2 regions of the Petroclostridium xylanilyticum genome follow, and region 1 is predicted to be linked to the other one. Evidence: a T-box and tRNA genes for the amino acid it is inferred to sense, from the RefSeq annotation. Region 1 holds a T-box; the other holds one or more tRNA genes.
What was found. A T-box is a leader RNA that pairs with one kind of tRNA and senses whether it is charged. The one in region 1 lies ahead of thrS (threonine--tRNA ligase), so its partner is inferred to be a tRNA-Thr.
Positions count from the first base shown of each region.

Region 1 (16,277 bases):
CCTCGTTCATAGTGTCCGACCTCGGCTAACCTACTATCGTTTGATGTGACACTCCAGAGGCTTGAATTCCCGTGTAACTCACGGTACACAGCATCATAATTCGTTTTGGTGATTTATGATGCTTTATATCTTGATAAATTGATACTTGCATTCTTATCCCTGTCTATTGCAGCACCGCAACATTCACATATAAATTCCCTTTCAAACAGTGACAGTTTGGTTTTCACATGCCCACATGCTGAACAGGTTTTTGATGAAGGATACCATTTATCGGCTTCTATAAATTCAATTCCATACTTCCTGCATTTATACTGAAGCATTGTTTTGAATTCAAACAAGCCCTGCTCTGATATTGATTTTGACAGGTGTTTGTTTTTCATCATACCACTGACATTCAGGTTTTCCATAACTATCCTTGATGGCTTGGTTTTCACTATCTCGGCAGTTGCTTTATGCCTGTTGTCAGTTCTGATGTTATCAAGACGTTTGTACAACTTTTTAATGTTTTTTTCAAGTTTTATAATGTTGCCTGTTTTGACGCAACTTCCTCCTTCCTTGTTTTTTTGGTATTTGTTTGATACCTTGTGCTGCAACCTGCGCAATTTCTTTTCTAATTTTTTAACTCTTTTGGTTTTGTTGATGTTTTTAAATGTCATTCCGTTTGAGCATACAGCCAAATTCTTTATCCCTAAATCAATACCTATACTTTCGCCTGTAAGCTCAACAGCCTCTTGCTCTGCCTCAATGCCTACAGACACATACCAGTGTATTCCGTCAAACTTTACCCTTGGGTTTGTATATTTTGCATTTTCCGGTATCCTGTCTTTTTCTGAAAGTCTTACCCAACCAATTTTTTCTAATCTAACCTTGCCGTTTTTGAATTTTATTTTTTCGGTATCTTGATAAAATTTTGGCTGGCTTTTCTTCCTGCTTTTAAATTTTGGTTTATCGGCAAGCTTTTTAAAAAACTTATAGTAAGCATCACAGGCATCCTTTATGGCTTGTTTGGTTATGTTGTTGCTGTAATCATTAAGCCACTTGTATTTTTCAGTCTTCTTTAAAAACGTTAATTCTTTTCTCAAGTCTCCGTCTTTAATGAATTTGCCACCGCTTTTATAATTTTCTTCTTGTTTGGCAAGCGTCCAGTTATATGCCCATCTTGCAACTCCTGCACTCTGAAACAATTTTGTTTTTTGCTTGTTGTTGGGTTCAAGCCTGACTTTCAGGGCTATTATCATCTTCCAACAGCTCCTTTATCATTTTTTTGGCTTTATTGGCTCTCCTGCCTTGTAACTTGCAACTAAATACAGTTACAATCCGAACTAAATCTTCAACTAATTCCTGTTCTTCTGTCTTTTCTGTATTATCAATTATTTCAATAGTTGTACCGTATTTACTGCACAGGTTTTCTATCAATTCGTATCCAAATCTTAATAACCTATCTTTATACAAAACAACAATCTTTTCTACCTCAGAAGCAACAATCATATCAATTAATTGATTTAGTCCTTTTTTGTTGTAGTTAATTCCACTTCCTATATCCGTAATAACTTCAAAAGAATACCCTTTCGCTATCATATAAGACTTTACATTTTCAATCTGCCTTTCAAGGTCATCTTTTTGCTTATTACTTGATACCCTGCAATATCCTACAACTTTTCTTTTAGTTATGTTTCCGCCTTTAAAACCCAGATAATTTTGAAGCTGTTGTTGTGAATAATACCTATAACCGCTTTTCCCGATATGACTTGGCTTTAGTTTTCCTGTTTTATCCCAGTTTCTAAGAGTTTGTTGGGTCACTCCTATTAATTCTGCAAATTCTCCAATTGAATAATATTTCATATAAACACCTCAAAATTATTATACAGCATATTATAATAATTTTACAGTGTTTTGTAAACTTTTATAAAAATTCTTTAACTGTTGTTAGCCTCCTTTTTGTGTGATAAAACAAAAAGAAAAAAAGAAAGCTACTCATAACAGAGTTATAAAATAGCAACAACAAAATCTTATGCAAATCATAATACAAATATTGACAATATTCAATGGATTAAACAATATTTTTATTCATGGGCCACAAGAAATACCCGAGTGGCATGAATTATACGGAAAGAAATATTACAGGTGCGGTACTTATACCCGCAGTCTGCTGCTTTTTGACAGAGTAAAGGTAACTTTTATCATATATCGTTTTTATGACCCTATGAATGTACTTGAACGAGTCATTGCTGATTTAAAACTGTAGCAGAAAGGAACGGTGAAATATGACGTTTGAGTGCGTAAAGAAGTACGGGAAACGTATGGAAAAATGGGCCGGAAGGATTACTGCTATCAAAAGCTATGGCAGCCACATAGAACTAAGAATTGAAAGCCGCTCATCCATCTTGGTACTTATCGGACAAACTACATCCGGTCACTTCGCTTGTATGCCTGATTTTGGGGCCGGGTGTTATCTTGCCGATTTAAAGGATATATTCTGGAATACGGAAAAGCTAACGGCTTTCTGCTGCTATCTTTTCCATACTCGCTTTCATATCCTGGAAGAATTGATGTTCAAGAGTTAATAATGAAATGCCTATAACAATAGGTTTATCTTCTTTTTTTGCAGGCTCTTCTTTTTTGGCTGTTTCTTCCTTCTTTGCTGGCTGCTCAGCTTGAGCCGGTTCTGTTTTTTCTGCATTCTTTGAACCACAGCCTGCAAATAAACTCATTGATAATACAAAAGTAACTAATAACACCATGCTTTAAAACGGACCGTAATTTTTTGATGCAAAAAACTACAGTCCGTTAAGAATAGAAAAATAATAAAGAGTGAGATTAAGAAATTAGAGATAACTTTAATCTTAATCTCACTCTTTATTTTCACGCTAATTATTAACTTTATTCTCTACTTCTTCCAATATTTTATTAATGAAGCTGTCAACAGGCATAGTACCCTGGTCTCCTTCTTTTCTCGACCTTACTGCCACAGATTTTGATTCTACCTCTTTATCGCCAATTACAAGCATATAAGGTACTTTTTCAAGCTGGGCCTCTCTAATCTTATAGCCTATCTTCTCATTTCTCAAATCGACTTCCACACGAATGCCGTTTGTTTCAAATTGCTTTTGAAGCTCCAATACATAGTCATGATGCTTATCAGCAATGGGAAGTATTTTTACCTGAACTGGTGCCAGCCAGGTTGGAAACGCTCCTGCATAATGTTCAGTCAGGATGGCAATGAACCTTTCTATGCTGCCAAACACAACCCTGTGAATCATAACAGGCCTGTGCTTTTCTCCATCAGCCCCTACATAAGTGAGGTCAAATCTTTCAGGCATCTGGAAGTCTAATTGTATGGTCCCGCACTGCCATGTACGTCCTATAGAATCTTCAAGATGGAAATCAATCTTAGGACCGTAGAAAGCACCGTCTCCTTCATTTACCTTATATTTCATACCCTTTGCTTCCAGGGCTTCCTTCAGGCCCTCGGTGGCTATTTCCCATTGCTCATCACTACCCATAGAATTCTCTGGCCGTGTAGATAATTCCACATGATATTTAAAACCAAAAACTCCATAAAAATAGTCGATAAGGTCTATTACATTTATAATTTCTTCTTTAATCTGAGAAGGCAGCATAAATATATGCGCATCATCCTGGGTAAAACACCTTACTCTCATTAATCCATGTAAAGCACCTGATAATTCATGCCTGTGTACCAGACCTAATTCCGCCATTCTTTGTGGCAAATCCCTGTATGAGTGCATTCTTCTCTTGTAAACAAGCATTCCTCCCGGGCAGTTCATAGGTTTAATAGCATAATCACCTTCATCAATCTTTGTAAAATACATATTTTCCTTATAATGATCCCAGTGTCCGGAACGATGCCATAAATCTTCATTAAGGATGATAGGAGTCTTAATTTCCTGGTAACCCCTTTTTCTATGTTCTTCTCTCCAGAAATCTTCAAGAATATTTCTCAGTACCATGCCTTTAGGCATAAAGAAAGGAAAACCGGGGCCTTCTTCTAATATATTAAACAAATCCAGTTCTCTGCCAAGTTTTCTATGGTCTCTTTTCTTGGCCTCTTCCAACCTGTTAAGATATTCATCCAAATCGCTCTTCTTAGTAAAAGAAGTACCATAAATTCGCTGGAGCATCTTATTTTTCTCACTACCCCGCCAGTAAGCACCTGCCACATTTAGTAATTTAACAGCTTTTATTTTTCCTGTAGACGGGATATGCGGCCCTGCACATAGATCAACAAACTCCCCTTGTTTATAGAAAGAAATAACTGCATCCTCCGGAAGATCTTTAATCAGTTCAACCTTATAGGGCTCCCCTTTTTCCTCCATAAACTTTATAGCTTCTGCCCTTGGCAGTTCAAACCTCTCTAATTCAAGGTCTTCCTTAACGATTTTTCTCATTTCTTCTTCAATCTTCTCTAAATCTTCAGGAGTAAAAGCTTTGTCAGAGTCAAAGTCATAATAATATCCATTATCGATCGAAGGTCCTATTGCAAGCTTTGTTTGAGGAAACAACCTCTTTACTGCCTGCGCCAATATATGGGATGTAGTATGCCTAAATGCATGTTTTCCTTCATCGTCATCAAATGTCAGAAGGCTTACCTCACAATCATCTTCTAACTGATACGATAAATCTTTTACCTTGCCATTGACCAGTCCGGCAAGAGCTGCTCTGGCCATCCCTGCACTTATGCTTTCTGCAACCTGCATTACAGTAGTTCCTTTAGGATATTCTTTTATTGAACCATCTTTAAGAGTTACTTTAATCATATTTATCATCCTTTCTGTATTGTATTTGGTTTTATAATTTTATATAGAGTATATAAATACATTACATTGGGGTAAGTAGTATCATATATTCCATAAAAAAACTCCCATCCCAAACAAGGGACGAGAGTCATATTTCCCGCGGTTCCACCCTAATTGTTAAACCCACTCTAATACCCAAAACAAATATGCTTTGAGTAACGATTATAACGTAATCAACGTAACTATTCTGCTCCGAGGTGGTCTTCAGTTATTCATACCTGGTAACACTTTCAGCCATGATGTCACCTCTCTTAAGGCTGTTTATAACTTACTCTTCTCTTCATCGCATTTTAAAACGATTATATTTTACTGATATTATAATTTTAATATTAAATGTTGTCAAGGTAAAAGCTAAATAAAAAGAACTGACAGCACCGATCCTGTCAGTTCTTTTATATAATTAAAAGGAGGAAAAAATGAAAAAATTTTAAATTGTTTAGCATTGTTTGTTGGCTGTGGTATGGTTATATAATAACACATTTTAATTAATTTTATAATGCAATTTATAAACAAAATTATTTATTTTTAAATTTATTTTTTATGCAATATTACAATACTGCATAATTAGCAGGTTCAGCTAACCTTGTTCTGCATATTGTATACAAAAATAAAAACAAAATAGATCGACAGCACCGACCCTGCCGATCTATTTTATATAATTAAAAGGAGGAAAAAATGAAAAAAATTAGTTCTGTTTGTTTGTTGGTTGTGGTATGTTTATATAATAACACATTTTTTAATGAAATATAATGGAATTATTATACGAAGATAATATTAATTTTAAAGGGATATTCGTGATTTTAACGAATATCCCTTTAAAATTAATAATTTTCTCGGGCTTTATAATGAGTATGCAGCAATTTATGGGACTTATGTCCGCACGGTTCTCCAAGATATTCTTCATATAATTTTTTAATAAATGGATTTTCATGAGATTTTCGAACAGGCAGGCTTCTATCTTCGTCATATATTGCCTTTGCTCTTGCTGCTCTTAAATCAATATCCATTCTAACCTTTGCAGGTTGAATTGGCTGTCCTCCACCAGTTACACAACCTCCGGGACATCCCATAATTTCGATAAAATCATATTGTGCTTCTCCGGCTTTTACTCTATCCAGAAGCTTTCTTGCATTGCCAAGGCCGTGGGCAACAGCCGCTCTAATGGTCTTGCCTGGCAATTCAACGGTTGCTTCTTTAATACCATCAACACCTCTCACTGCATTGTATTCAATGTTGTCAATTGATTTACCGGCAAGAATTTCTGCAACGGTTCTTAATGCAGCCTCCATAACGCCACCGGTTGCACCGAAGATTACCCCGGCTCCACTTGCATCGCCAAATGGGTTATCAAAGCTTTCATCAGGCAGTGATACAAAATCAAGGCCTGCTTCTTTAATCATTCTGGCAAGCTCTCTGGTAGTGATGACCGCATCTACATCAGGATATCCTGTTGCTGCAAGTTCTTCCCTTGCACTTTCAAATTTCTTTGCGGTACAAGGCATTACAGATACAACAAATATCTTGGAAGGATCAATTCCTTCTTTTTCTGCATAGTAAGATTTTATAACAGCACCAAACATTTCATGTGGTGATTTACAAGAAGACAAATTATTTAAAAACTCAGGATAGTTGTGTTCACAGAACTTAATCCATCCCGGACTGCAGGAAGTAATCAGTGGTAAATTTTTGCCTTCCTTCAATCTTCCTAACAGTTCTGTTCCTTCTTCCATAATGGTCAAATCGGCTGCAGTATCAGTATCAAACACTTTGGCAAAACCCAATCTTCTTAAAGCAGCAACCATTTTACCGGTTACTCTTGTGCCGATTGGCATTCCAAATTCTTCACCTAATGCAACTCTCACAGCAGGAGCAGTTTGGACCACTACATGCTTTTCCGGGTCTGCAAGAGCAGCCCATACCCTGTCAGTATCATCTTTTTCTCTTAATGCGCCTACCGGACAGGCGACAATACATTGTCCACACATTGCACAAGGTACTTCGCTAAGAGGCTTGTTAAAGGCAGATGCTACAATGGTCTTAAATCCTCTTTCCTGAGCATCTATTACTGCAACTGTCTGTACATTTTTACATACACTTACACATCTTCTGCAAAGAACACACTTGTTAGGATCTCTAACGACTGAAGGAGAAAAATCATCTAACGGAAGTCTGTAAGTTTCTCCATCAAACCTTAGATCTTGTACGTTCAAATCTTCAGCAAGCTTTTGTAATTCACAATTTCTGTTTCTTATGCAAGTTAAACACTTTCTATCGTGGTTGGAAAGTATCAACTCTAAAGTTACTTTTCTTGATTCCCTTACAGCCGGTGTATTTGTTTTAATTTCCAAACCTTCGGATACCGGATATACACAAGCTGCCTGCAGGCTTCTTGCACCCTTTACTTCTACAACGCACATTCTGCAAGCGCCTATTTCATTTACATCCTTCAAATAGCATAGTGTTGGGATATCTATATTTGCACTTCTGGCAGCCTGAAGAATCGTATAATCCTTTGGCACCTGAAGCTTTTGACCGTTGATTGTTATATTCACCATTTCCATTGCTCACATCCCCCTTCTATTAGTGGTTTTTGAATATTGCCTTAAATGGGCATTTTTCCATACATACACCACATTTAATACATTTTTCTGTATCTATCTTATATGGATTCTTTCTTTCTCCGCTGATTGCACTTACAGGACATTGTTTTGCGCATATTCCACAGCCTTTACATAATTTTGCATCGATGGTGTAAACCAAGAGTGATTTACATACTCCGGCAGGGCATTTTTTATCTTGTACGTGTGCAATATACTCATCTCTAAAATACCTTAAAGTACTGAGTATTGGGTTTGGAGCTGTCTGTCCAAGACCACACAAAGCAGAAGCTTTAACATTCTTACACAATGTTTCAAGATTCTCGATATCCTCCATCGTTCCGTTACCATTAGTGATCTTTTCCAGTATCTCCAGCATTCTCTTGGTTCCAATTCTACATGGAGAACATTTACCGCAAGATTCATCAACGGTAAATTCCAGGAAGAACTTTGCAATATCTACCATACAGGTGTCCTCATCCATTACAATTAAACCACCGGAACCCATCATGGAACCAATGCTAATAAGTGAGTCATAATCAATAGGCGTATCAATCAAATCTGCCGGAATACATCCACCGGAAGGTCCACCGGTCTGAGCAGCTTTAAATTTCTTTCCATTAGGAACTCCGCCGCCGATTTCTTCAACAATTTCCCTGAGGGTTGTACCCATAGGAATTTCTACCAACCCGGTATTGTTAATTTTACCACCTAAGGCAAATACCTTTGTACCTTTGCTTTTTTCGGTACCGATACTTGCAAACCACTCCGGACCTTTTAATATGATCTCTGGAATATTAGCATAAGTTTCAACGTTATTTAATAAAGTTGGTTTAGCCCATAAACCCTTTATAGCAGGGAATGGCGGCCTTGGCCTTGGCTCCCCTCTATGTCCTTCTATGGAGGTCATAAGTGCAGTTTCCTCGCCACATACGAATGCACCGGCACCTAATCTTAATTCAAGGTCAAAGCTAAAATCGGTACCAAAAATATTTTTACCTAACAAGCCGTATTCTTTTGCCTGGCTAATAGCAATTTCCAATCTTTTAACGGCTATTGGATATTCAGCTCTGATATATATATATCCCTGGTTTGCTCCAACAGCATATCCTGCGATTGCCATTGCTTCTATTACACTGTGCGGGTCACCTTCCAACACGCTTCTGTCCATGAATGCTCCCGGGTCACCCTCGTCAGCATTACAACATACGTATTTCTGGTCTCCTTGTGCCTTGGCTGTGAATTCCCATTTAAGTCCTGTTGGGAAACCGCCGCCTCCTCTACCGCGAAGGCCGGATTTTTTCACAACGTCAATAACCTGTTCCGGAGTCATTTCAGTCAATACTTTGCCCAGAGCTTTATAACCATCAAATGCAATATATTCATCAATATTTTCCGGATTAATAACACCGCAGTTTCTTAATGCGACACGCATTTGTTTTTTATAGAAATCTACCTGATTTAAAGACTTAACAGTATTGTCGTCCTGTATTGTTTCTTTATATAAGAGCCTCTTTACAATACGGCCTTTTAGTAAGTGCTCTTGTACTATTTCTTGTACATCTTCAGGTTTAACCATGCTATAAAAAGCACCTTCCGGATATACAATAACAATTGGACCTAAAGCACATAAACCGAAACATCCCGTTTTAACCACTTTTATCTCTTTTTCTATGTTATTCTTTTTAAGTTGTTCTTCCATTTCCTTTATTATCTTTTCACAGCCTGAAGAAGTACATCCCGTACCGCCACAGACTAAAACATGAGATCTTACCAATTCCATTGAAAACCCTCCTTTTCACATATTTATTTGTCCGCTGCACCGATAGTATATTGTATACACGGCTTGCCGTTAACAATATGTTCATTTACAATTTGAGCTGCTTTTTCAGGCGTCATTTTTACATAGGTTACCTTCTCCTGTCCTGGCACGTACACTTCTACAACCGGTTCCAACCTGCATACGCCAATACAGCCCGTCTGTGTTACAGTAACATTTTGAAGACTTCTCCTTGCTACTTCTTCCATAAAAGCATTTAATACCGGTCTAGCTCCTGCTGCAATACCACAAGTAGCCATGCCAACAACTACTCTGATGCCATCTTCACGCTCTTTTCTCAAGTTAACCTTATCCAGCGTCCTCTTTCTGATTTCTTCCAATTCAGCTAAACTTTTCATTATGATACACCTCCATATAAACTTGTTATTCCCTCAGTTAAACAGTCCTTCATCCATGAAACCACTTCAGTATTATTAATATCAACTTCTTTAATTACCTGCTTGATTTCACGGGTATCAAATTCAAAGCAATTTTCATTGACTAGATGCTTATATACAAAATCTATAAGCGGATTACATACAACAAGGGTTAACACCGTTTCGACCATATTTCCTAAAGGTGCCCTGTCAATATGGCTGTGCAAAAACCGCGCTTTTACTTTAGTGCCTTTGCCCGGTTCAGAAGAGATTTCAACTCCCCCACCACACAACTCAGCTGCAGACTTTAGTAAAGATATACCTAACCCGACTTTGCGAGTAGATCTTGTAGTTACAAATGGGTCAGATACGGTTTTTAATAATTCCTGTGTCATACCCTTTCCATTATCAGTTATACAAAACTCTAAAATATCTTGTTTTAAATCTTCCTTAACCTCTATTGCTATTAATGTTGCATTAGCAGATATGGAATTTTGTACAATATCCAGTATATGCAACGAAAGTTCTCTCATAGTTTTTTAACCTTTTTATCCATTCATCAATACTTTTCCAATATTCCTTCTATATCATCTACCGATAATCTGCCATATACATCATCATTAATGGTTAACACCGGTGCCAATCCACATGCTCCAATACAGCGGGTAGCATCTAATGAGAACTTACCATCTTCTGTACATTCACCAACATCAATTCCGAGCTTCTCTTTAATCTTATCAATGATTGGTCCGGCACCTTTAACATAACATGCTGTTCCAAGACATACACCGATCTTGTACTTTCCTTTTGGGTTTAAAGAAAACTGCGTATAGAAAGTAACTACACCATAAATTTCTGTCAGGGGAACATTTAATCCTTTTGAGATAATCTTCTGAACTTCCAAAGGCAAGTAACCATATATTTCCTGAGCCTCATGAAGGACAGGAATCAATGCACCTTTTTTATCTTTGTGTTTTTCAATGACTTCGTAGAGTTTTTGCTCTTGTTCTTTTGTGCCAACACACGAACAACACTTTTGCTCACTCATTGTAAACCCTCCTTAATTTAACCATGTACATATTGTTATAAAATTAACATTCTTATTTCATCTTTCATTATACCAAGTTATTGTTAAAAAATCTACATTTTTATATAAAAATTTTTTTACTAAAATATAGATTTTTTATTACGAAGAAAATTTAAAAGACAGTCAATCGTTTTATCTGCCATCTCAATTGATTCATCCGCTTCAGATATATCATACAGGTGATGGGCATCGGAATTGCTAATAATTGTGTATCTTCCAATATCAGGATTCTCTCTTAGGAATTTATCTCTATCAGTGCATTTTGATATTTCCACTGTAGAAAATTCCAGTTCTTCCGGAATAAAACCAAGGTTCGCAATAATACTAAATGATTTACGGTCAATATGAGAAGGGATGGTAACTCCTCCCAATTTTTCAACTTCATTTTTAATTGCATTTATAGATAATGAAGTGGCAGTTACCAGTAATTTATTGTTATATCCTACAAATTCATCATTAGTATCATATAATATCTGGTACCCAAAGATATCAGGTCTATTGTCCAGCTTCGGCAAATGCTGCTGTACTAATTGTTCCATTTGATTTGCAGCTTGGACAGTTGGAAACAAACATACCATATGAACTTCTTCACTCGATTGTACTTCCATTCCGGGTATTACGATGATATCCTTTCCCCGTGCACATTCAATTGCCGCCTGTACATTACCTGTCGCATTATGATCAGTAATGGCAATAAAATCCAATTTTTTTAATATCGCCATGTTTACAATATTATTAGGCGTCATATCGTCATCAGCACAGGGTGACAATGCGGAGTGGATATGAAGGTCTATAAAGTATTTCATATGAAATCCTTAAGTATAGACGCTAATTGAAATGAATTTAACGATGAAGAAAGTACTGGTATGTTTTGTTGGTTTGCTTTTGCAATTGTCTGCGCATCAATTTCTATATCCTCCGGAATAATAATACAGGCTACTTCAGTTAACACTGCTACTGCTATAATGTTAACATTGGTCTGTACCGTTATCCATATGTTACCTTTCTGCGCATGAGTCATAACCCAACTTAAAAGGTCACATATATAACAGCCCTGGACCTCTTTTTCCATATCTTCTCCACCTGCAACAATTTTCAAATTAAATTGATGAACTAATTCTTTTACAGTCATCATTTTTCTCCCCCTATTCATTTAGCGTGAAACAATAAATTTGAAAAATTCATTAGGGTTTGCTGTTTGCCTAGAATTACCTTGATAATAAAATTTTATCACTTTAATGAAGGTTTGTCCATCAAATTAAAAGACAAAAGAGCCGGATTACCCAGCTCTTTCACTTTGTATTGAATCTAATTCTTTTTCACTCTCAATGACACCAATCTCTATTTCAAATTCCTTCACTTCTCCCGGGCAGATAAATAGTAACTCACCGCGTTTGCGGGCTTCGGCCCTGCCTTCGGGATACCATGTGCCGGGTTCGAGGCCTACCACATAATCTCCTTCGCCCATTTGCTTCCATTCTATCAGATAAGGAAGCTGGTACTTGTTAAATTTTACATAAGCACCCATTCCCCCGCTCCCTAAAGCTTTATTAAATAAGCATGCATAGGTTGTACCGTTTGCATCTGCTGTTATGTCATGATAAAATACCTGTTCTCTATAACCATGAGTAGGTTCCTGAAATACATTATAACTTTGTATTCCTTTCTGCGCTTCTGCATCTCTTGCTCTCACAGTTGCCTCAGGTGTTACTAATATTGTTTCAGTACTTACAACAGGATATCCAAAGTTACAGTGGTAAAGCAGCATAAGAGGTTGTTCATTAAACCCGCAATTCTCTACAGTATCTTTAATATGTAATTTGTTCTCACCCAGCTTGGCAGTAATCTCCCTGGTCAACGTGATGTTTTCCCCAAATACCCGGCTTTCCCTTACCTTGCCTCGAATTTTAATAATAAACTCATCATCTATCCACTCATTATACACCGCTACGTCTTCTGCAGGAATATTACTAACACGCCCATGCAGTCCAAGGTTTTGCCCTTCATCATTACACGGAGCCCCCATATACGTCAGTCCACAGGTAGTCAATAAACCTGCAAAAAAATTTCTTAAAAATCCCAGTCCAGGCTCCTCATAATAAGCGGGTGAAACAACACCTGTCTTCGAAATAAATCCTAAAGCCATCCCTTTATATTCAGCCCATGCAATATCCATGCCCCTGTCCGGTAAAACTGTAAAGCTAAATCCTGAACCGGTCTTGACATCAATTGCATGTACACCTTTTGCTTTCCCGGATGCCAATACATATTGTTTGGCACCTGCTACCTGCGAAATATCACCTATTCGTTTCATCAGCTCTTGTTTTGTGAATTGCTTTCCATACAATTTTGCCATTTTGCATCCCCCCTTATTATTTTCCATATTTATCCATAAAATCCAGTATTTCCTCTAAACATTTAATACCATTGGAAGCTCCAACCTTCATTACACAGTGAGTACCAACAGCATTTGCAAACTTCCCGCACTTATATAAATTCCACCCTTTCACAATACCGGTTAGAAAACCTGCAACAAATGAATCTCCCGCTCCGGTGGTATCTACAGGTTTAATATCAGTATAGGTAGGAATAGTGTATTTTTCTCCATCCTTGCTCTTGATGAAGCATCCATTCTTACCAAGTTTAATAACTGCCAGTTTTACACCTTTAGAAAGAAATACATCAGCCATTTCTTCAACATCTTTCTTTCCACTTATCATTTCAGCTTCTTCTATACTTGGGATAAAAAGATCTAAATGCGGTAGACATGGGCCTATTGCACTCATCCACCTTCCGGTAGTATCCCAAGCAGTGTCCAGCACGGTATAAATATCTTTTGCCTGAGCCTTTTTCAAAACCCTGGCTGTAGGCTCTCCGTCAAATTTAGGCAATAACAATGCTCCGGCTATAAATAAAATTTTGGATTTCTCTATTATAGAAAAATCTATATCTTCTTCAACAAACTGGGCATTAGAACCAAGACAATGAATAAAGGACCTCTCCCCTTTGCTGCTGACAATAACGACAGAAGCGGAAGTATTTAATCCATCCTCTATTTTCAGTCCCTCAACATTTATATTAAATTTTTTCAGCTCGCTTGCAATATAATTGCCAAAACCATCATTTCCTACTTTACCAATAACAGCCGTTTTTATTCCTATTTTAGCCAGGTCTATCGCTGTATTGGTGGCACAACCTCCTGTATGAAGTTCCAGCTGATCAACAAGCTGTAATTTCCCTTCTTCCGGCAAAGTATCAACTGTCTTTGCTATAGCATCCGCAACAAGAATTCCTAAGCAGGTTACATCAAACATATTTTTTCCTCCTTATGATAGCTACCATAGGTACATTAATTTATTTGAAGTTTCATGCCTTATTACTACTGCCAAACAATCTTATCTTTTTTACAACTTCTTTTTTTATACCTTCTACTGTTGCATTGATAAGATTAGGGTAATGTACTTTCTTTACAGGAATCATATTGAGTTCTTCCATAACTTTTCTTGTAACTGTTTCAACAATAAATTCTTTTTTATTTTTAGCTGTTGCATAATCATCACTATCGCTCAAATAGCCTAACTCTGTCCTTAGTGTGTTTACAGCAGATAAGGACATATCAGTAAAAATATTAATTTTACTAATACCATTTCTTATACAATTTCTGAAATCATCATCAGATAAGCCAGAACCACCATGTAATACCAATGGCACATTAACCCTTGCCTTTATATCCTTTAACCTCTTTAAATCCAATTTAGGCTTGGTTCTATATTCTCCATGAGCAGTCCCAATAGCAACAGCAAGCGCATCAATACCCGTCCTTGCAACAAAATCAGCAGCTTGTTCTAAATTAGTATAATGGGATTCATAACTATCGTCACCCCCACCTTCCGCTCCACCTACATGACCTAATTCTGCCTCTACCGATGCACCAAAAACTTTTGCTATTTTTACGTACTCTGCAGTCGTTGCAATATTTTCTTCATACGGAAGCGTAGAGCCATCAAACATAACTGAAGTAAAACCTAGGTGCATAGCTTTAACAATCAGTTCAAAAGTCATGCCGTGATCAAAGTGGACAGCTACAGGAACTTTGGCCTCCTTTGCTGCTTTTACCATGATAGGTGCCAGGGTTTCCAGAGACCCGTAAGGAATATGAACTTCTGCAAGGCCTATAATTACCGGAGATTTTTCTTGTTCTGCCGCTCCAATGATTGCTCTTACCATTTCTAAGTTGATGGTGTTGAACAAACCAACAGCATATTTCTTTTCATCCGCATCTTTTAAAATTTCTTTCAACGTTACTAATGCCATATTTAAGTTACCCCTTTACAATAAGTTTTTATAGCAAGTTATAATAGTTGTTAATTTAACGTTAATTTTCTAATATTATGATAACATGTAATGTAATTTTTGTAAAGTTTAATATTATCGTGCAAATTATTTTTTAACAATATGGTGTTTAATTTATGTAATATTGACATTTCTTCTAACAAATGATACAATAAATCTTACATTAAAGGAGCGTGCACTATATGTCTAATCAACGCAGAGAATTCGTATTGTCCTTAATTAAAGAAAAGGGTGAGATTCGCTTAAGCGAGCTGAAAGAATTGTTCCCTACAGTTTCAGAGATGACCCTCAGAAGAGATTTGGATTATCTTGAAGAAGCTGGTTTGGTATGTAGAACACATGGTGGAGCAAAGATACTTGAGACCCCTGAAAAAGATGAATTTGAATTTTCTGAAAGAATTGTTACCAATATTGAATCTAAAACATTAATAGCCCATCATGCTCTAAAACTGTTAGAACCGAACCGCTCTATATACCTGGATGCTGGCAGTACCTTGATGGCATTTGCAAAACTAATACCTGACATAAATCTTTATGCTATTACCAATGCCCCCAACATTGGTCTTGAAATTATGAAAAGAACAAATACCGAGGTAATCTTTTTAGGAGGAAGTTTGAATAAAGCTGCAATCTCAGTTACCGGACCTTTTGCTTTAAACTCCCTGGAAAGTTTAAATATTGATATTGCATTTATTGCAACAGGCGGCTTTTCCTTGGAAAATGGTTTTACCAACCCATATATTAACGAATGTGAATTGAAAAAAAAAGTGATCAAAATTGCTAGAAAAGTTATTGTAATGCTGGATCATTCCAAAATTAATCGAAATCTGCCTTTTACATTTGCAAAGTTAGAAGATATAGATGTACTGGTTACTGATAAGCCTCTGCCCCAAAATATACTTGATGAGGCAAAGCAGAAAGGTATAGAAGTAATATATTAATATAATAGTGGATTGCGGGTGGTGGCACGCCATCATCTAATAAATTCTTATTCTTAATCTCAATCTATATAGAACACAATAATGATTTTGCATTGGAATTGCAATTAGTTCTGGGTTCGGAGCTTGGAGTTCTGAGTTAAAAACTACATCAATGAGAATCTCCGGGCTCCGAACCCAGAACTGAAACTCTACTGCAATTGTTATAGTATGCAAAATACAGAAGTTAATGTAAGATCTTTGGTGCGTTCAATATAAATCTCAATTTCATTCTTCACTTTTTCTAAAA
Region 1 covers NZ_NPML01000003.1:127,686-143,962, reverse strand. The annotation lists gene CIB29_RS01950 (RNA-guided endonuclease InsQ/TnpB family protein) at 114-1,238, opposite strand; gene CIB29_RS01945 (IS607 family transposase) at 1,210-1,842, opposite strand; gene CIB29_RS18820 (hypothetical protein) at 2,012-2,245, shown strand; gene CIB29_RS19735 (DUF6618 family protein) at 2,265-2,564, shown strand; gene CIB29_RS01940 (hypothetical protein) at 2,493-2,711, opposite strand; gene thrS (threonine--tRNA ligase) at 2,868-4,778, opposite strand; T-box leader at 4,892-5,110, opposite strand; gene CIB29_RS01930 (NADH-dependent [FeFe] hydrogenase, group A6) at 5,639-7,378, opposite strand; gene nuoF (NADH-quinone oxidoreductase subunit NuoF) at 7,398-9,197, opposite strand; gene CIB29_RS01920 ((2Fe-2S) ferredoxin domain-containing protein) at 9,221-9,592, opposite strand; gene CIB29_RS01915 (ATP-binding protein) at 9,592-10,143, opposite strand; gene CIB29_RS01910 (NADH-quinone oxidoreductase subunit NuoE family protein) at 10,170-10,658, opposite strand; gene CIB29_RS01905 (PHP domain-containing protein) at 10,778-11,503, opposite strand; gene CIB29_RS01900 (DRTGG domain-containing protein) at 11,500-11,832, opposite strand; gene CIB29_RS01895 (aldose 1-epimerase family protein) at 11,977-13,053, opposite strand; gene CIB29_RS01890 (carbohydrate kinase family protein) at 13,070-14,011, opposite strand; gene CIB29_RS01885 (class II fructose-bisphosphate aldolase) at 14,064-15,011, opposite strand; gene CIB29_RS01880 (DeoR/GlpR family DNA-binding transcription regulator) at 15,233-15,991, shown strand; gene CIB29_RS01875 ([Fe-Fe] hydrogenase large subunit C-terminal domain-containing protein) at 16,256-16,277, opposite strand, start outside.

Region 2 (16,277 bases), on a different contig from region 1:
GGATACATTCCAAGGATTTTTTATACCGAGTACTTTAGCGGTACCGGGCATTAATTGCATTAATCCTTGAGCCCCCTTTGGCGAGAGAGCGTTTGCGTCAAATCCAGACTCAGCTGCTATAACAGCTTTAATGACATTAGGGTGTATATTATACTTTTGTCCTGCTTCATATACAGCCTTTTCAATAGAAGACATGAGCTGAGATTTATCTGCTGGTTGATTATCCAAAGCAGTATCATTTTTGCCCATCGCAGTATCAAGCATTTCCTGAAATGGCACAGGACTTTCTTTTACAGGAATTTTAAGCGGAGTCCGAGCTTGTATACTATCTAATTTTTCTTTAAATATATCACTAACCCTTATATTCATCATATCACCCGGTAAGTTTTATAAGTTAAATATATTATATTCCATATAAGAGGTAAAATCAATTAAAAAAATACGCAATGATAGCATAGTTAAAAAATTATTCCATATCAACTATGGAAAAATCACTGAAACTGAATTCACCAGTATTGATGCTTCTTCTACGTTTTGGTTTTTTTAAAAAAAAGTTATAACTATATTTTTTGCATGCGTAACTCCCGGAGACAACACCATGTATTGGACATAATATATCATTCGTAAGGGGTATGCGTCTCCCACGTTTGCAATTACAACACATAGGTATTTGATCTTTAGCTTTCATTGAAATCCCCTCTTCTTTGGTATGGTTTACTTAATTATTATAACATAAGAGTTCAAAAAATGGAAGTATTTAGGAATAAAATCTTTATTTTATTTAGCAATTTTATATGGATGTTTTTATTTTTCTGGTATAATTATTGTAGAAATAGTTCATGGTTTACAGTTAATAATTCATAGTGATATACTATGCTTCTACAAACTACCAACCACGAACTACGAACTATAAAAAAGTTGGTGATAGATATGATATTTTCTAAAAGAATGGAAGGACTTGCGTCTGCTATATTTGCCCACTTGGATAATAAAAAGAATGAATTATTATCCCAGGGTAGAGAAGTGATTAATTTTAGTATTGGGACTCCTGATATTCCGCCCGCACCTCATATTATTAAAACGATGCAGGAAGCGGTAGGGGACCCGGGGAATTACATATATGCGGTTAAGGACAAACCTGAATTGATAGAAACGGTTATTGAATGGTATGGTAGAAGATTTGGTGTACAGTTACAACCGGATGAAATAACATCCCTTATGGGGTCGCAGGAAGGTTTGGGGCATATAGCACTAACTTTAGCTGACCCGGGAGACGTTGTAATGGTTCCTGATCCTGGCTATCCTATTTTTAGCGTAGGTCCTTCCATTGCATGTGCAAAGCTGCATAAAATGCCGTTATTAAGAGAGAATGACTTTCTTATTGATGTAGATGCAATAGATAGTACTACGGCCCACAATGCTAAGATGATGATCGTTTCTTATCCTAATAACCCGGTTACTGCTGTTGCACCACCGGAGTTTTATGAAAAGCTGGTATGGTTTGCAAAAAAATATGATATTGTAGTGGTTCATGATAATGCCTATTGTGAACTTACTTTTGATGGAATAAAGGGGGGCAGTTTCCTGAGTATTCCCGGAGCAAAGGATATTGGCGTGGAATTTAATTCGTTGTCTAAAACCTATAACATCCCCGGTTGTAGGATATCTTTTGCGATGGGTAATAATAAAGTAATAGAACAATTAAAAATATTAAAATCTCATCTGGACTACGGAATTTTCCTGCCGGTGCAGGAGGTAGCTATTGCTGCATTGCAAGGCCCGCAAACTTATGTACAGGAAACTGTTCAGACCTACCAAAGGAGAAGGGATATACTTGTTGAGGGCCTAAAAGAAATAGGGTGGATGATTGATAAGCCTCAGGCAACTATGTTTGTATGGGCGCCTATTCCCAGGCAATATTCATCTTCGGTAGAATTTACCTTTGATTTGCTGGACAAGACAGGCGTAATCGTAGTTCCAGGCAGCAGCTTTGGTGAAAGAGGAGAAGGATATGTGCGTCTTGCGCTTGTTCAATCGGAGCAGAAAATTTTAAGGGCAGTTAAGTTGATTAAAGAAAGTGGAATCATTTAGAATGTAAAGTTAAAACTGATTAAGTTATACAAAAAATGCAGACTATCACTAGTCTGCATTTATGTTTCCAGGCTTAACCATCTTTTCAATGAAGTATTTGTGAAAACTGAGGTCATTGGTTAGTTCGGGATGAAAGGAAGTTGCCAGCATATTGTTCTGCTTGCATGCAACAATTTTATCATCTACTTTAGCCAGCACCTTAACGTCGTTCCATGCTTCTTCAACATAGGGGGCACGAATAAATACCAGCGGAATCTCAGCCTCTGAAATTTCTGGTATATTAAGCGTAGTCCGAAAACTGTCCAACTGGCTTCCGTAAGCATTACGACGAACCTGTATATCCATAGCATTCAAAAAAGTTCTGTCATGGTTACTAATCTTTTTCGCCAAAAGAATCATTCCAGCACAGGTCCCCCATACCGGCATACCTTTTCTGATCCTTTCCGCCAATACATCCATCAAATTAAAATCATCAAGCAGTTTCCCTATGGCGGTACTTTCACCACCGGGCATAATCAGTGCTTCTACAGAGTCGAGTTCCGGTTTCGTCTTTACTACTACAGGCTGCACATTATCAAACTGATGTAACATTGTTATATGTTCAGCTACAGCACCCTGAAGCCCTAATACACCTATTTTTATCATGTTAACCTCCACTGCAGATCAGTCCGTTTTTACCATCCACGTTCGGCATATAGATTTTCTTTGGCAATCTGGCTGATTTCCAAACTATACATAGCTTCTCCAAGGTCTTCTGAAACTTCTGCCAGCACTTTAGGATCGTTGTAATAAGTGGTAGCCTTGACGATGGCCCTTGCCCTTTTTTCCGGGTCGCTTGATTTAAATATTCCTGAGCCTACAAAAACACCGTCACTGCCTAACTGCATCATAAGTGCCGCATCAGCAGGAGTAGCGATTCCACCTGCTGCAAAATTTACTACCGGAAGCTTTCCATGTTCGGCAACCCATACTACTAAGTCATAGGGAGCACCCATTTCTTTTGCAGCAGTCATTAATTCTTCTTTAGGCATATTCTGCAGCTTGCGGATTTCGCTCATCATGGTCCTCATATGGCGGACAGCTTCCACTACATTGCCGGTACCTGCTTCACCCTTGGTCCTAATCATGGAAGCACCTTCACCGATTCTTCTCAATGCTTCTCCGAGATTTCTTGCTCCACATACGAAAGGAATTTTAAAATCATGTTTATTAATATGGAACATCTCATCTGCAGGAGTAAGTACTTCACTTTCATCTATGTAATCAATACCCAGAGCTTCAAGAATTTGAGCCTCAACAAAATGGCCAATTCTTACTTTAGCCATTACAGGGATTGAAACAGCCGCTTTAATTTCCTTAATCAATTTTGGGTCGGACATTCTTGCCACCCCGCCCTGTTTTCGAATATCGGCAGGAACCCTCTCTAAAGCCATAACGGCTACGGCACCGGCTTTTTCAGCAATTTGTGCTTGTTCGGCATTTACAACATCCATAATAACGCCGCCTTTTAACATCTGGGCGAGATTTTTGTTTAATTCATATCTTTCATTCATATTCAACATCCTTTCTTAAAATTAATATTTATGTTTATATCGATAACCAATATTAAAGTTAAAAATAAATTAATGTAGTTATCGATGAAATTAACCAACTTTAATATCTATATATTTACTGATAATGATTTTACATGGCAGATAAAGTCAATAAGTTAACAGTTCACAGTTCACGGTTCACAGTTCACGGTAAAAGCTATTAAATCGTTTACTACTGTGAACTGTTAACTGTGAACTATATAAATATTTATTTTTAAAGTTGGTTAATTATAAAATACCCTAATTCTTTTAAGTTATTTGTTGAGTTGAGTATTATTTAAAAACGAAGTATTTACAGGCAAAGCTTGTTTTGGTATAATAACTGTATCGATACAATGTTTGGCAAACTGCTTTATTAACTTCAATTATTACATACAATTGGTATTGTGTCAATACAATTCTGGAGGAATAGAATATGCGGGAAATTGCATCGATACAATTGGATAGGAGTAATAGTGTTCCATTATATATTCAACTATTTGAACATTTAAAAAAATTAATTGTTAAGGGGAATATAGCTAAAGGTTCAAGGCTTCCTGCAATAAGAAAACTGGCAGAACAGCTGGAGGTAAATACAGTTACTGTCGTCAATGCCTATAAGCTCTTAGAACAGAATGGTTATGTGTATTCAAAAACGGGAAGTGGGGTTTATGTTGCTCCGGTAAGATATATAGCAGTACAGCCGACGGATATGGAAATTCAGGTAAAAGAAGATACCTTTTTTGAAGAAGAAGACATTCAACTAATGAGCAGGGGACAAATTACACTCTCAGAAAACAGTATTAATTTTGCCAGTGCAACTCCTACTCCGGACCTTTTCCCTGTTGAAGATTTTAAGAAGGTTCTAATTGAAGTTTTAGACCGCGATAAAGGACAGGCATTCGGTTATCATGAAAGTAACGGTTATAAGTCTTTGAGACATTCTATCTCTCAATTTCTTAATATGAACTATTCTATTAAAGCCCACCAGGATGATATTCAAATTATTTCAGGAGCGCAGCAGGGAATAGATGTTATTGCAAAAGCTTTAATTAATCACGGAGATTATGTTTTAGTAGAAAATCCAACCTATACGGGTGCGATTGCAGTATTTAAATCAAGAGGTGCGAAGATTGTGGGAGTACCTATAGAGCACGACGGCATAAATATAAGTGTGCTTGAAAAGTATATTAAGCTCTATCGGCCTAAGTTAATTTATACCATGCCAAATTATCAGAATCCTACAACTTTCTGCTACTCCAGGGAAAAGAAGCAATATTTGCTAGACCTGGCTTATCGCAATAATTTTTTTATAATCGAGGATGATTTCTTGACTGACTTAAACTTTACAGAAGACAGCACGCCGCATACGCTAAAGTCACTGGATAAATATGATAGAGTTTTATATATTAAGAGTTTCTCCAAGGTTCTTATGCCCGGCTTACGTATAGGTTTTCTAATTGCACCTTCAGAAGTTTTTAAGGACATCCTGCAAGCCAAACATACTACCGATATATCTTCCTCGGGATTGATCCAGAGGGCATTTGACCTATATCTGCAAAAAGGAATTTGGGGAAGGCATCTTGATTACATGAAGGAAATATACAAAGACAGATATAAAAAAATACTTGGGGAAATTGCTGCATTAAGAGATTTGGGTGCAAGCATCTATGAACCTAATGGTGGTTTAAACCTGTGGCTGACTTTACCGGAAGGTGTTTCAGGGATTCAGTTGTATTATGGGTGTGCTAAACGGGATGTTTTGATCATTCCTGGAAAAATATTTTATACGAGTAATGCAGCTGATACTGATAGAAATATAAGAATAAGCTTTGCGGCAGTTTATCCTGAACAAATTGAAAAAGGGATAGAAATAGTGTATAATTGTATAAATAAGTTACTAAACAAGACGGGAGAGCGTACTACTTATTATAGTCCGTTGATATGAAAATAGTGAGGAGTGAACAGTGGGGAGTAAAACAAAAACCGCTGTCGAAGCCCTGACCAATCAAGCATATTTTTATCATTATTTGTGCCGGGTGTGCCCGGTGTGGCGGTTGATATTAATTTTTAAGTATAATTATCTTGTTTAGAATGATAAGTGAGGTAATAACATAATGAAAATAAGATTAGCAGCACCCATCACAAAAGATAGTATCGTTGATGGTCCGGGAATCCGGGCTGTGATATGGACCCAGGGGTGTCCACACCGGTGCAAGGGGTGTCATAACCCGCAAACACACAGCTTTGATGCAGGAATTGAGGCGGACGTCAACGATATCATAGCACAGATTTCCAGACTGAAGCTTCATAAAGGCATCACTTTTTCTGGAGGGGAACCTCTTGAACAGGCAGCCGCCTGCAGTGAAATTGCAAAAAGAGTTAAAGAAATGGGCATGAATACATGGCTTTACACCGGGTATATTTTTGAAGATATTCTCAGTGAATGTCAGGCGACCCGCCCGGAGTGGGGAGAATTGATAAAATATATTGATGTCATGGTGGATGGCCCATTTATAGAACAAATGAAGAATCTATTGTTAAAATTCCGTGGTTCAGAGAATCAGAGAGTAATTGATGTGCAGAAGAGTTTAATTGAGGGAAAAATCATATTAATTGAAGATAAATAAGCTTGATTTTTTAATAATAAGTGTATATAATATATTTTCGTAATTAACTGCAATCAAGTGCTGGTATGGCTCAGTCGGCAGAGCAGATCACTCGTAATGATCAGGTCGCCGGTTCGATTCCGGCTACCAGCTCCAGATGAATGCCGCTACCCATAAGGGATAGCGGTTATTTTTATGAAAATTATTAAGTAAACATAACGACAAAGAATCACAGGGATGGCAGGACGAAAGAACATGGAGATACGATTTTTTAGCCATCTTAAAGGGAGTTGTCACACGATCTGGCGGGTCTTGCGATTAGGGTAATCGATGATATTGTTAAGGAAAAGTTTGAAATAATAAAAGAAGCTGATATACTTTTCAAAGAAGAAATAGCTACGGCAGGATTGCAACGAGATTTACATTAGTACTTTGCCGTAATGACCGGTATGAAGAGTGTAGGGGATATGAGAGGAGTAATAAAAAAATTCCAGTTTATGCTGGAATTTTTTTATTTTAGTGCGCCCGGCATGGGCGATAACTAGGCGGTGAAAGTCCGCTGTGGGCTTGGTAGTGGGAACCACTAGCTGAACCGCAAGGGTGTCCATCGCGAGGTGGAATCTGAAGGAAGTGGTAGGCAAAATCTCGGTCTGATGAACAAAAACCAGATAAGAGGCTGAATTGGGGCGGACGAGTTTGCTAAACAAAACGAAGTCCAACACTACCCGAACTCCATACAGTAAATCTGGCAGATAGACGAGATGAAGGTTATCGTTCTTACCCGGGGAGGTCTCAAGGACGAGTCATTAAAGTGAACTCCGAAATGACAACCCATACAGTGATGTATGGCTGAACCTTGAGAAGTCAGCAGAGGTCATAGTACTTATCTAGTCATGAATAGATAAGGAAGGACCGAACATTAGGAGGTTTTGGAAATCTTATGAACTCGAAAGATATGCAAAGACTGCAGACAACTCAACAAAGAGGCTATCCGCTCAATCAAGAAATGGAATTTCAAGAGACAGCGGAAGTGCATAGTATATCATCGGCGTCAAAAGATAGAAGAAACAATGTACAAAGATACACCAGTAATCTGCTTGAAATGATACTAGACCGAGAAAACATGAAAGAAGCATACAAGCGAGTAGTTGCAAATAAAGGAAGCCATGGAGTCGATGGGATGGAAGTAGATGAACTTCTACCGTATCTCAAAGAAAACTGGCCGACCATAAAGCAACAATTACTGGAAGGAAAGTATAAACCACAACCAGTGCTGAGAGTAGAAATACCAAAACCAGATGGAGGAACAAGACTACTAGGAATACCTACAGTACTAGACAGACTAATACAACAAGCAATAGCCCAAATACTAAGTGGAATATACGACCATACATTCTCGGAAAATAGCTATGGATTCAGACCAGGACGCAGTGCAAAAGATGCAGTAACAGCCGCAGAAGTATATATAAACGAAGGATGCACATGGGTAGTAGATATAGACTTAGAAAAGTTCTTTGACAGAGTAAACCACGACATACTGATGACTAAATTAGAAAAGCGGATAGGAGACAAAAGAGTACTGAAGCTGATACGAAGATACTTAGAATCAGGAGTAATGATAAATGGAATCAAAGTAGCAACAGAAGAAGGGACACCACAAGGAGGGCCATTAAGTCCGCTATTAGCAAACATAATGTTAGATGAACTAGACAAAGAACTAGAAAGAAGAGGGCATAAATTCTGTCGGTATGCAGATGATTGCAACATATACGTAAAAAGCAGGTCAGCAGGAAACAGAGTAATGAAAAGCATAAAGAAATTCATAGAAACCAAATTAAAACTAAAAGTCAATGAAGCAAAAAGTGCTGTAGATAGACCATGGAAAAGAAAGTTCTTAGGATTCTCGTTTTACACAAAAGAAAACGAAGTAAGAATAAGAATCCATGAAAAATCCATCAAAAGGCTTAAGGAAAAAGTAAGAGAAATAACCAATCGAAACAAGGGAATAAGTATGGAATATAGAATACGTAGATTGAATCAGATAACGACAGGATGGGTTAACTACTTTGGATTAGCAGATGCGAAAAGAATAATGAAAGCCCTTGACGAATGGATAAGGCGTAGACTAAGAGCATGTATATGGAAACAATGGAAGAAGATAAAAACAAAATACGATAATCTAGTAAAATTAGGATTAGAAAAACAGAAAGCCTGGATATACGCTAATACGAGAAAAGGCTACTGGAGAATATCCAATAGCCAAATACTCAATATGACTCTTACAAATAAATACTTCGAAGACATAGGTTACAAGAGTTTATCAAAGAGGTATCTAATTGTACATTAAATCTTAATGAACCGCCGTATACCGAACGGTACGTACGGTGGTGTGAGAGGACGCTGAATAAAATAATTATTCAGCTTCTACTCGATTTTTTGCAGGATTTTTTAAATATATGACGAATATATTATTACAGATTTTAAATTTTAAATCTAAAACTTTAGTAAAGTAAAGCAAAAAGGTATTTGGACTGTAAAGGGGGCGATACAGGTTGGATACAATGCATTACCAGACCCAAACATTAGTAGAAGTTGCATATAAGGCGTTAAAAAAAGACATTACAGAAAGGACGCTTATACCTGGAAAAAAAATCGTTCTCAGGGAATTAAGCGAGCGGTATGGAATAAGTGAAACGCCTATTAAGCAGGCTTTAAACAGGCTTATAACTGAAGGACTGGTGGAAAGTATTCCTAGAAAGGGAATGAAAGTAAAAAGTATTAAGTGGGAAGAAATTGAGGAATTATTGGATATAAGGTTTATGATTGAAACGTATTATATAAAGCAGGCAATACAGATTTTTAAAAAGGATTCTGATATCAAAGAAAAATTTTTAAAAAACCTGACTGAACATAAGCAGATTATAGAAAATGTAGCGGATGTAAATGACTATTTTCAAAATTATTATTTAGATCAGGAATTTCATCAACTGTTTATCAAATGCTCTGGAAATAAGAAAATTTTGCAAATATATAATAACCTAGGGACGCATACCTATGCTTACTATGTTTATGGTAGGCAGGATAGGGCGGGAATGATAGCAGGGGTTAAAGAACACGAGGCAATATATAATGCTTTAGTAGCCCAAGATGAAGCTGAACTTCGTAAATGTATCGAGATACATATGATAAATGCTAAAAATAATATTTACACGATGTTCCAAAGCGTAAAGGGTAATTGAGTTTATTCAATTTAACCAACTATAGAAGGAGAAGATAGCGATGAAAAACAGATATTTAACTGCCAAGTCTCCAAACGGCATTAGTGCGCAGGAGATAGAACAGAATATCAGTGAGTATTTGGGTAATTATTCAGGTATCAAAAACATATTAATCTTGCCGCCGGATATTTCAAGGCTTAACTCTTATGCCGGAGATATAGTAAATATGCTTTATAAGTACTTTAAAGATGTAAACATAGATATTATGCCGGCTCTTGGAACCCACACACCCATGACTGATGGCGAGATAACAAAAATGTTTGGTGCTATACCCCGTGACAGATTTGTTGCTCATAATTGGAGAAATGATACAGTTAAAGTTGGTGAAGTTCCGGCAGATTATGTAAAAGAAATTTCAGACGGCTACATGGATAATAGTATTGACGTTGAAGTGAACAAAAGACTTCTTGATAAAAAGTATGATCTTATCATATCGATAGGTCAGGTGGTTCCTCATGAGATTGCCGGATTTGCAAGCTATACGAAAAATATCATGGTAGGCTGCGGTGGCAGCAAAATGATAAATCAAAGTCATTATTTAGGCGCTTTGTACGGAATGGAGCGGATTATGGGTAGAGCGGATACGCCTGTAAGGAAGCTTTACAACTATGGAGTGAATAATTTCCTATCTCATATTCCTCTTATATATATTTTGACTGTTACGACTATAGATAAATCCGGACTTAAGGTTGAGGCTGTTTCCATCGGAACGGGTGATGAACTGTTTTTTCAAACAGCAAAAGTCAGTCATGAAAAAAATCTGAACTTTTTAGATAAGCCTATCCAAAAAGCGGTTGTATATCTTGACCCAGAAGAATTTAAAACTACATGGATAGGCAACAAATCGATCTATAGAACCCGTATGGCGATAGCTGACGGCGGTGAGTTAATAGTTATAGCTCCAGCTCTTCACGCTTGTGGAGAGGATTTGGAGAATGACAGACTGATTAAAAAATATGGATATATCTGCCGTGATGAGGTTTTAGATGCCGTCCGCAATAATGAGGATTTGAGAAACAATCTTTCTGTTGCTGCGCACTTGATACACGGCTCCAGCGAAGGGCGATTTAAGATTACTTACGCTCCTGGGAAAATGACAAAAGAACAGGTACTATCAATAAAATATGATTATATGCCTATAGAAGATGCTCTTAAAATGTATGACATAAACAGCTTAAAGGATGGATTTAATACTGTAAACGGTGAAGAAATATTTTATGTAAGCAATCCAGCGCTTGGCCTTTGGACTACTAGGAGCAGGTTTGATATAGGGTGAGGGGAGTTTGATTAAATGCTTATTTTAGTATTAGAGGCATCCACAGCATCGGCTAAAGCTATGCTTTATAAAAGTGGAGAAGGGATAATTGGAATACTGCAAAAAAATTATTCTTCCGACGCGGGTGATACGGTAACGTTTGACGCCGATAAAATAATGGCGGAAACTATGTTGGCAGGTAAACAGCTGCTGGAGCAGAAAGGTATAAATCATGTGGATATGGTAGCTACCTGCAGTATATGGAGCCATAGTCTTCTGATGCTTGATAGAAACAGAAAGCCTATATCACGGTTGAGTACATGGGCCGATACAAAAGCATCATTAACTACTGAAAAGTACAGGAAAGATATCCAGCTTTTTACTTCGCTTTATAAGCGCACAGGCTGTCCCATTCATGTAACATATACTCTTTGGAAATATATGTATGAGAAGGAAAGCGGTAATGTGAAAGATGTTTCCTTCATAGCGTCCATGCCGGAGTATTTATTTTTGAAGCTTACGGGTGAGTTTGCTGTTTCAAAAAGTACCACCTCAGCCGGTGGTTTCTTAAACATTCATACTCTCAATTGGGATGAGGAAGCTTTAAAGCTCGCCGGCATCGATGATACAATGCTGCCAAAGCTGGTCGATTCTGAATATACTGCAACTTTAACAAAAGAAGCAGCTGGTATTTTAGGACTTAAAGAAGGCATACCGGTACTTATAACTGGTGCCGATGGATGTATGAACCAGATAGCGGCAGGTGCCTTTAGTGATAATATTATGACACTTTCGGTGGGAACCAGTGCAGCCATGAGAATTTCAACGGAAAAGCCGGTGCTTGCCAACTATCCGTCCACGTGGTGTTACGTGGGAGTTGAAAATATGTGGATTGCCGGCAGTGCCACGGCTGGTGCAGGCAACTGCGTGGATTGGATGGGTAAAAAAGTCCTTGGCTTTAATGGAGGTATCACCCTAAAAGAATTGGACAAGGGAGCGGAAGAGGCTTTGTTAAAAGGAAATGCCCCAATTTTTCTTCCTTTTTTGGCAGGGGAACGTTGCCCAGGATGGGATGATACTAAAAGTGGCATGATGTGCGAAATGAGAATAAATAATGATATTTATGATCTTTATTATGCTACCCTTGAAGGAGTACTTTTCAATTTAAAGCATTGCTATGATATTACTGTTCCCATAGTAGGGCAGCCGCCAAAGTTCATAAGTATTTCTGGCGGAATAGAAAAGTCGCCGTTCTGGCTTTCTATGGCAGCTTCTATTTTTGGATTACCGGTTTATGTAGATGGTCTTTTGCATGCATCATTGCTAGGTACTGCCTACATGGGCCTTAAAGCAGCTGGAGAGATAGCTTCTGTTAAAGATATAAAGCCTTTAATGAAGAATAGATGTGAGCCAGATTGCAGTAAAAAAGAATTTTATACAGAAAGGTTTGAAAAGTATTTAAAATACTATAGACAACAGATTAAGGAGTAAAGTCCATGAATTATGACCAATAAGTGAATATCAAGCAGTAACCATGTGGATATTTAAATAAAGATTTTCCAAAAAATTGTGGAATAGGAGTGAAATAGAAACGATGTCATATAAAATACTAATTACCCCCCGCTCCTTCGGGAAAAATAATTCAAAGCCTATTGATATGTTAAAAGAGAAGGGCTATGAAATAATAATGAATCCCTATGGCAGAATCATGACACAAGATGAAATGATTAATGAAATAAAAGATGTAGATGGAGTCATAGTTGGAGTAGACCCTCTTAACAGCGATGTGTTGAAATACGCAAGAAAGCTAAAGGTTATATCTAAATATGGGGTAGGTACAGATAACATAGATTTACAGTATGCAAAAGCAAATGGAATATCCGTGACAAAGACTATAGGGGCAAATAGTGACGCTGTTGCTGACTATGCACTAGCATTAATGCTTGGGGTAGCAAGAAGGATACTAGTGATTGACCGGGAATGCAGAAATTTGAATTGGAATAAGATTACTACCGTTGATATGTGGAGTAAAACACTAGGCCTTATTGGATTGGGAAGTATCGGAAAAGGAGTTGCTAAAAGAGCTTCCGGATTTAATATGAAAGTATTGGCGTATGATTTGTTTCAAGATACGGAGTATGCATATGCTAATGGTATTGAATATGTTTCTCTTGAAAGGCTATTGCGAGAAAGTGATTTTATCAGTCTGCATTTACCACTTACTAGTGAGACAAAAAACTTAATCAGTTACCAGCAATTCGAAATGATGAAAAAGACTGCGGTTCTTGTTAATACTGCAAGAGGCGGAATTGTTGATGAAGAAGCCTTACTTTGGGCATTAAAGCAAAATAGGATTTGGGGAGCAGGAATTGATGTTTTTGAAAAGGAGCCTCCGGAGAATGAGGAGTTTTTAAAACTGAACAATATAATAATAGGTTCTCACTGTTCTGCATCTACTTATGAAGCTATAGAGAATATGGGAATTATGGCGGTGGAAAATTTAATTAACAGTTTTGAGAATAAATCAGCATGACATTAGCTCTCCGCTTGCGCAGAGCTTTTCGATACTGTCAATGTTTTCTCTTTCAAGATAATTTGTGAGTCCGTCAATAATATTAAGTGGTGCATACGGATTTGAAAACAGTATACTGCCTATCTGAACCGCTTTTGCTCCTGCAATCAGCATTTCGGCGGCATCCTGCCAGCAGCTTATTCCGCCAAGCCCTATTACAGGGATTTTCACCGCATAATGAGCCGCCTGATATACCATTCTTAGTGCTATCGGAAATACAGCCGAGCCTGTAAGTCCGCCGAAATTAGCCTTTAAAGGCGGTTTTTTTATTTTCACATCAAACCGCATAGCAGGAACAGCGCCTATCAGTGAGATTGCATCAGCGCCGTTTGCCATTTCAGGTATATGTGTTAAATTAGGCGGATCTGACAAGCGCCAAAGGCAGAACCGCCTTTTTGCATATTCGGTGCGGCAAGATTTACTTCTATCATATCCACATCGCTGGCGGATGCTTTTTCTACTATTTTGCAAAGCTCATCAATATTTTCGCCTGCAACATTTGCAATAATGACAGTATCCTTAGTCTTTAAGCTTGGCAGTTCATGAGACAGAAACTTGTCTATGCCATCGTTTGGCATTCCGGTACTGCTTAAAACGCCGCTATAGCTTTCGGCAATGCGTGGTGTGGGGTTGCCGGGCTTTTCTTTTAAGGTCATACCGTTTACACAAATTCCGCCAAGCCTTGAAAGTGAATACATTTTCTCATACTCTCTGCCGTAACCAAATATACCAGAAGCCATAATAACAGGATTTTTAAACTCCACACCAGCGATAGTAACTCTTAAATCAGCCATTTAAAACACCACCCTTTCAGCCTCAAAAACTGGGCCGTCACAGCAGACACGTGTGTACTTTTCAGTGTTATCCGCACCATGCTTTGTTTTGCATACGCAAATGTGGCAAGCGCCCACTCCGCAGCCCATTTTTTCTTCAAGGGATACCTGACATTTGACTTTTGTTTTTGCGGTTATCTCGACAACTGCTTTGAGCATTTCATTAGGTCCGCAGGCATATACAATATCAAATTGAGTAGCCTTTAATAATTGCTCTAACATATCGATAGAATTGCCCTTTTCGCCGTAGCTGCCGTCATTGTTTCATAATTTAAAGGTAAATATTCATTTGCAAACTAATGGCGTGATTGTAATTTTGTGGCTCAGCCAACAATCACGTCCTTTTTTGCGTCCATTGTATTCATAGGTATATGGCTGTAATTTTAATAAGAAATAACTATTTTACAAATTGCTTTACCGGACTTATACTTTTAATGTATAGAATTTGTAATTCTAAATTAAAATAAATCATAAATAAAATCGGAGGAGAATTATTGTGTCGTATTGTTTAAGTTATGAACAGGTAGACGATATATTTTTACAGCTTAGAAAAAGCTATAAAATATATGCGCCTAAGCGTTTCCCCAAAAAAGGCAGATATTCCGATACCGACCTTGTAAGGTACGATGAAATAAAATCGGTATCTGAAATTGAGCTTGAACATAGGGGTGACTATTCACCTAAAGAGGTAATATATCCGATTAACCAAACACTTTTCTATTTTACAGAGGACGAATATCGTGAAAGTAAGGTTCATAATAAGGGAATTATTATATTTGCCCGTCCCTGTGATATAAACGGTATAAAACGTCTTGATAAGATATTCCTTGAAAACGGCGGACATGAGGACGTTTATTACAAACGCTTGCGTGAAAAGGTTAAATTTGTTCTGCTTGAGTGTGGCGGTGGTTGGGAATCATGCTTCTGCTGCTCTATGGGTGCAAACAAAACTGATGATTATCAGCTTGCGATGCGCTTTAATAAAGAAGCTGACAAAATACTCGTTGAGGTAAAGGACGAGAGCTTTGAAAACCTGTTTAATATCGGTAAAACATGTGAATTTACTCCGGAGTTTGTAACCGAAAATAAAACCACTGTTACTATCCCTGATATAACCCCTGAGCTTGTTCCTGAAATATATAAGCTTTCAATGTGGGACGAGTATAATTCACGTTGCGTTGGATGCGGTGCATGCAATGCGGTATGTATTACCTGCTCCTGCTTTAACACCACCGACACAACCTATACGCAAAACAGTAAAATCGGTGAACGCCGTCGCACATGGACAGGCTGTTTAAACGATAAGTTCACCACAGTTGCCGGTGGACATGCTTTCAGAGATAAAATAGGCGACCGTATGAGATTTAAAGCATTGCACAAGCTGTATGACTACAAGCAAAGATTTAAAACAGACGGTCACATGTGTGTTGGCTGTGGACGATGTGATGATGTATGCCCGCAATATATAGCTTTTTCACACACAATAAAAAAGTTGCATGATGCTGCCGAACAACTGAAAGACCAGCTAATTAAAGTCAAGAGTTTTTAAGAAAAATTTTGAGAAATTTTTTTAGACTCCTGACGTTAATCAAAGGCATGACAACAAGACCACCTAAGTGAAGTAGACATAAAATAGCTGGTCTGAAATAATAAGTTGCTCTTTGAAAACTGAACATCAAGTACAAGTACTATTAAGCTGCTGTATGCTTTGCTGCAAGATTCTTCGCATGCTCTTGGGGGCTACGTAGCTGATAAGGCTTTCTATCCCTCAGAACAGCAAAAATATAATTAACAAGCTTACGCATAACAGCTCCCAAAGCTACTTTTTTAGGTTTGCTCCGGCACTTCTGTTGATAAAACTCCAGTAACACAGGGTTGCAAGCTGTCTTATCCCTCTTGGTACGGATATTGGCAAGAGCAATTGTAAAAAGCACCCTGCGAAGCAGCCTTGAACCCCTCTTAGACATCTTGTTACGTGTACCGGTAAACTCTCCGGACTGCATGACAGAGGGGTCAATGCCGAAATAAGCAACCAGCTTGCCCGGCTTTTTAAAGGCCGAAAAGTCGC
Region 2 covers NZ_NPML01000011.1:116,937-133,213, reverse strand. The annotation lists gene CIB29_RS06360 (lytic transglycosylase domain-containing protein) at 1-372, opposite strand, end outside; gene CIB29_RS06350 (aminotransferase class I/II-fold pyridoxal phosphate-dependent enzyme) at 931-2,091, shown strand; gene pdxT (pyridoxal 5'-phosphate synthase glutaminase subunit PdxT) at 2,140-2,736, opposite strand; gene pdxS (pyridoxal 5'-phosphate synthase lyase subunit PdxS) at 2,766-3,644, opposite strand; gene pdxR (MocR-like pyridoxine biosynthesis transcription factor PdxR) at 4,099-5,610, shown strand; gene nrdG (anaerobic ribonucleoside-triphosphate reductase activating protein) at 5,780-6,292, shown strand; tRNA gene CIB29_RS06325 (tRNA-Thr) at 6,352-6,427, shown strand; gene CIB29_RS18510 (hypothetical protein) at 6,562-6,699, shown strand; gene ltrA (group II intron reverse transcriptase/maturase) at 7,212-8,618, shown strand; gene CIB29_RS06310 (GntR family transcriptional regulator) at 8,833-9,510, shown strand; gene CIB29_RS06305 (nickel-dependent putative hexonate epimerase) at 9,551-10,825, shown strand; gene CIB29_RS06300 (gluconokinase) at 10,841-12,295, shown strand; gene CIB29_RS06295 (phosphoglycerate dehydrogenase) at 12,399-13,337, shown strand; gene CIB29_RS19565 (beta/alpha barrel domain-containing protein) at 13,329-13,748, opposite strand; gene CIB29_RS19560 (beta/alpha barrel domain-containing protein) at 13,727-14,170, opposite strand; gene CIB29_RS06285 (iron-sulfur cluster-binding protein) at 14,171-14,431, opposite strand; gene asrA (anaerobic sulfite reductase subunit AsrA) at 14,706-15,758, shown strand; gene CIB29_RS06275 (IS110 family RNA-guided transposase) at 15,901-16,277, opposite strand, start outside.
Region 2: it encodes a tRNA-Thr, which carries the amino acid that the T-box ahead of thrS (threonine--tRNA ligase) is inferred to sense. The anticodon was not compared.